2 regions of the Peteryoungia glycinendophytica genome follow, and region 2 is predicted to be linked to the other one. Evidence: riboswitches for the same ligand, from Rfam matches in the RefSeq annotation. Region 2 holds a riboswitch; the other holds the start of a gene.
The links. Region 2 has a riboswitch for S-adenosylmethionine ahead of FJQ55_RS02315 (O-succinylhomoserine sulfhydrylase). Riboswitches for the same ligand answer to the same signal wherever they lie in the genome.
Positions count from the first base shown of each region.

Region 1: linked by a shared signal. The riboswitch ahead of metA (homoserine O-acetyltransferase MetA) and the one ahead of FJQ55_RS02315 (O-succinylhomoserine sulfhydrylase) in region 2 are both predicted to bind S-adenosylmethionine.

Region 1 is NZ_VFYP01000002.1:405,231-407,429, reverse strand. Features, by position in the region: gene metA (homoserine O-acetyltransferase MetA) at 5-934, opposite strand; SAM riboswitch at 1,024-1,101, opposite strand; gene FJQ55_RS16520 (LysR family transcriptional regulator) at 1,185-2,135, opposite strand.
Region 2 is NZ_VFYP01000001.1:471,996-474,194, forward strand. Features, by position in the region: gene FJQ55_RS02315 (O-succinylhomoserine sulfhydrylase) at 131-1,309, opposite strand; SAM riboswitch at 1,355-1,433, opposite strand; gene FJQ55_RS02320 (2'-deoxycytidine 5'-triphosphate deaminase) at 1,507-2,199, shown strand, end outside.

The DNA.
Region 1 (2,199 bases), on a different contig from region 2:
CGACTCATTCCGCGACTGTCTCGCCGATCTCGTCAATATCATAAGGCGTCATCTGGTAGATCTCATTGATCCAGTTGCCGAACAGCAGATGCGCATGACCCCGCCAGCGATTGAGCGGCGTCAAGGTGTCGTCGTTGTGCGGGAAATAGTTGTGCGGCAGCTTGATCGGGAGGCCCGCGGATTTGTCGCGGAAATACTCATCGCCAAGCGAAGTCGAATCGTATTCCACATGGTTGAACATGTAGAGGCGGTTGCCCCGTTTCTCTTGTACGAGGCACACACCCATCTCGTCGGATTCCAGGAGGATCTTCAGGTCAGGCTTCTTTTCGATATCTTCGCGGCGGACCTCCGTCCAGCGCGATACCGGGACCTGGAAGTCATCCGAGAAACCGTTGAGGTAGACCGAGGATGGCGCGAGGTTGCGGTGGCGATAGACACCGAAGGCCTTCTCCTTGAGTGCATGTTTCGGCACTTTGTGGAAATGGTAGATGGCCGCCATGGCACCCCAGCACACGTTCATCGTCGAATGCACGTTGGTTTCGGTCCACTCGAGGATCTCCTCGAGCTCCGGCCAATAGGTGACCTCTTCGAAAGGCAAGGTTTCAATCGGCGCGCCGGTGATAATGAAGCCGTCAAACTTGCGGTGTTTCACATCATCCCATGTTTGATAGAAGCTTAAGAGGTGCTCCTCGGGTGTGTTCTTTGCCTTGTGTCCGCCCATGCGGACCAGCGTCAGTTCCACCTGTAGCGGCGATGCTCCAATGAGGCGTGCAAACTGAACTTCCGTCTTGATCTTGTTCGGCATGAGATTGAGAAGCGCGATCTGTAGAGGGCGAATGTCCTGGCGGACAGCCACGGTCTCGGTCATTACCCGCACGCCCTCATGCACGAGGGTCTCGAAGGCAGGCAGTGTATCTGGAATTCGGATCGGCATGTTACTCTCGACTTTCCTTGTCACGGCGGCTCGAGGGCCGCGGAAACAAAAATACCGGTAGCTTCAAATCGCCACCGGTCCTCGGAAAGTCTCGACTCGCCTCGGCCCTTTAGCGACTTATTTTACGTGGCTGCAAGCCGGCCGGCCAAATCACCACGGGACGAAGCCTTCTTTACGCCTCTCTCACACGCGAATCAATGGGCAAGCCCACCCGGGCTTTCCGTTGGACAATCGAACTGCAGGCACCGGATCAGTTGCCCCAGACCACCGCCTCTTCGTGTCGCTTGATCAGGTGTTTCAGATTGTCGAAGCTGGAGCGGACGAAGCCGGCAAATTGCTCCACGGCCGGAGAGCGAGGAGCATCGATACGGCGCAGGATGGCGAGTGCCCGTTCGGGATGCGGAATATTGATCGGAAGTGCCGTGATCGTCTTCTCTTTCCGTTGAGCAAAGACGACGCTGTGCGGCATCACGGTGAGCGCGTCTGCCGCCTTCAGGTAGTTGACGACACTGGCGAGCGATCCGCCGGAATAGCGGATCCGGATTTCCGTGGCACCGAAGGACAGCAGCAAGGCGCGCAGATCCGCCAGAAGAGGGCTGCCAGGCGGCGGTGCGACCCAGGCATGATCGAGCAGATGCGCGGGCTGCAGGCGGCGCTTGAGCAGAAGCGGATGGGTGACACGGCACGCAATCACGTTGCGACCCGGCAGGATCTGCTGAAAGGCGAGGCCGGACCCCTCATCCAGGATATCGATCGGGCAGATTGCCAGATCGATCTGGTCGGCCTTCAATGCCGCACGCAAATCCGGAAAATAGCCGTAGGACTGTTCGATATGAACATCCGGGTGGCTCGTTTGGAATTCGGCACAGATGCCGGCAATGAGCGCATCCATGAAGAAGGGAGTACCCCCCACCCGGACGACGCCGCTCTTGCCGACCCGGAAACTCTCCATCAGATCGGAGGCCTTGCGCGATGCGGCCAGCATGGCAAGCCCATGTTCGGCCAAGGCAATTCCGAGCGGCGTCGGCTGCAACGGCCGCCTGCCCTTGATGAAAAGCGGTTCGCCCACGCGCTTTTCCAGCATCGACAGAGTGCGCGACACCGCCGGTTGCGCCAGCCCCAGAAGGGCTGCACCTTCGGTCACACCGCCCGTTTTGACCACGGCAGCCAGCTGGATGAGATGTCGCTCGTCGAACTTCATAACCGATTGTTATATTGGCTCCCAAACAAATCATCAATTGTGCATCGAGGCCCTGCTAGCTTCC
Region 2 (2,199 bases):
AAGGACCGGCGCGACATTTGTAACCATGCCATGGGATAACGACGCAACGGTGTGCGTCAAGGCCGATTGCTCAGCCGCAGGCTTGGCTGCGGCTGAATATTTTTGGGTTTGGTTCAGTCCTGCGGCGATTTCATAGCCCTTTGAGGGCCTTGGCAAAATCTTCCAGCAGGTCAGCAGTGTCTTCGATCCCGCAAGACAGGCGCACGGTTCCGCCCGAGATGCCGAGCTCGGCCCGTGCCTCGTCGTTGAGGTTCTTGTGCGTCGTGGTCGCCGGATGGGTGATCAGGCTCTTGGCATCGCCGAGATTGTTGGAGATCTTGATGATCTCGAGCGCATTCTGCAGCTTGAAGGCTGCTTCCTTGCCGCCCTTCATCTCGAAGCAGACCAGCGTCGAGCCGCCGGTCATCTGCTTGGCGATGATATCGGCCTGCGGATGGTCCTTGCGGCCCGGGTAGATGACCTTCGCGACTGCATTTTGTTCCGCCAGGAAATCGGCGATCGCTGCTGCATTGGCCGTCTGCTGCTTGACGCGCAGGGGCAGCGTCTCGATGCCCTTCAAAAGCGTCCAGGCATTGAACGGCGACATGGCCGGGCCGGTATGGCGGAAATAGTCGTGCAGATTCTCATCGATCCATTCCTTCGACGACAGCACCACGCCGCCGAGGCAACGGCCCTGGCCGTCGATATGCTTGGTCGCGGAATAGACGACGACATGGGCGCCGAGTTCCAGCGGCTTCTGGAAGAGCGGGGTCGCGAAGACGTTGTCGACAATCAGCTTGGCGCCGATCTGGTCGGCGAGCTTGGCGACGCCGGCAATATCGACCACTTCGAGCGTCGGATTGGTCGGGCTTTCGAGGAACATCACCTTGGTGTTCGGCCGGATGGCGGCTTCCCAGTTGGCGAGATCGCGGCCATCAACGAGCGTGCATTCGACGCCGTAGCGCGGTGCGAGCGTCTCGACGACATAGCGGCAGGAGCCGAATAGGGCACGGGCGGCGACGATATGGTCGCCGGCCTTGACCTGGCAGAGCACGGCAGCCGCAACAGCCGCCATGCCCGATGCCATGGCGCGGGCATCTTCGGCACCTTCCAGCAGGCACATGCGCTTCTCGAACATGTCGTTCGTCGGGCTGCCGTAGCGGGCGTAGATATAGCCGTCATTCTCGCCCTTGAAGCGTGCTTCCGCCGCTTCCGAGCTGTCATAGACGAAGCCCTGGGTCAGGAAGATCGCTTCCGAGGTTTCGCCAAAGGGAGACCGCAGCGTGCCGCCATGGACGAGTTGGGTGGCCGGGCGCCAGTTCTTGCTCATGCACGTGCCTTTCGAACACAAAAAAACCGGTCGCGTGAACGGACCGGTTTCGTAAACCCGGTCTATTTAGCTACTTGTTTAACGTGGCTGCAAGCCGACCGGCCAAATCACCACGGGATAAGGCTGCCTTACGCCTTCGCGGGCCTTGCGTCAATTGGCGGGCTTTGGTTTTGTCAAGCCCAAACAGGATAGAGAAAATGACCAGTAAACCCGGCATTCTGGCGGATCGCGCCATCGGCGCCTTGTTCGGCGAGGGGCGGCTGATCAGCGAAGCCATGCTCGACCACGACCAGATCCAGCCGGCGAGCCTGGATCTGCGGCTCGGCGGCAAGGCGATCCGCGTGCGCGCCAGCTTCATGCCGGGCCGGGCACACACGGTCGCCGAGAAGCTGGAGCGGCTGACCCTGCACGAAATCGATCTCGAAAACGGCGCGGTGCTGGAAACCGGCTGCGTCTACATCGTGCCCTTGATGGAAAGCCTCGACCTGCCGGCCGATATCTCGGCCTCGGCCAATCCGAAGAGCTCGACCGGCCGCCTCGACATCTTCACCCGCGTGATGGTCGATTACGCGCAGGAATTCGACAAGGTGCCGGCCGGCTACAAGGGAAAGCTCTATCTGGAGATTTCCCCGCGCACCTTCCCGATCATCGTCCGGCGTGGCTCGCGCCTGTCGCAGATCCGCTTCCGCGTCGGTCATGCGCTGCTCGCAGAAACCGAACTCTTCGACCTGCACAAGGCCGAGACTCTGGTCGCGAGCGACATGCCCAACGTCTCCGGCGGCGGCATCGCGCTGTCGATCGACCTCAAGGGCTCCGGCCCGCAAGGACTGATCGGCTATCGTGGCAAGCACCACACCTCGGTCATCGATGTCGACCGCAAGGGCGCTCAC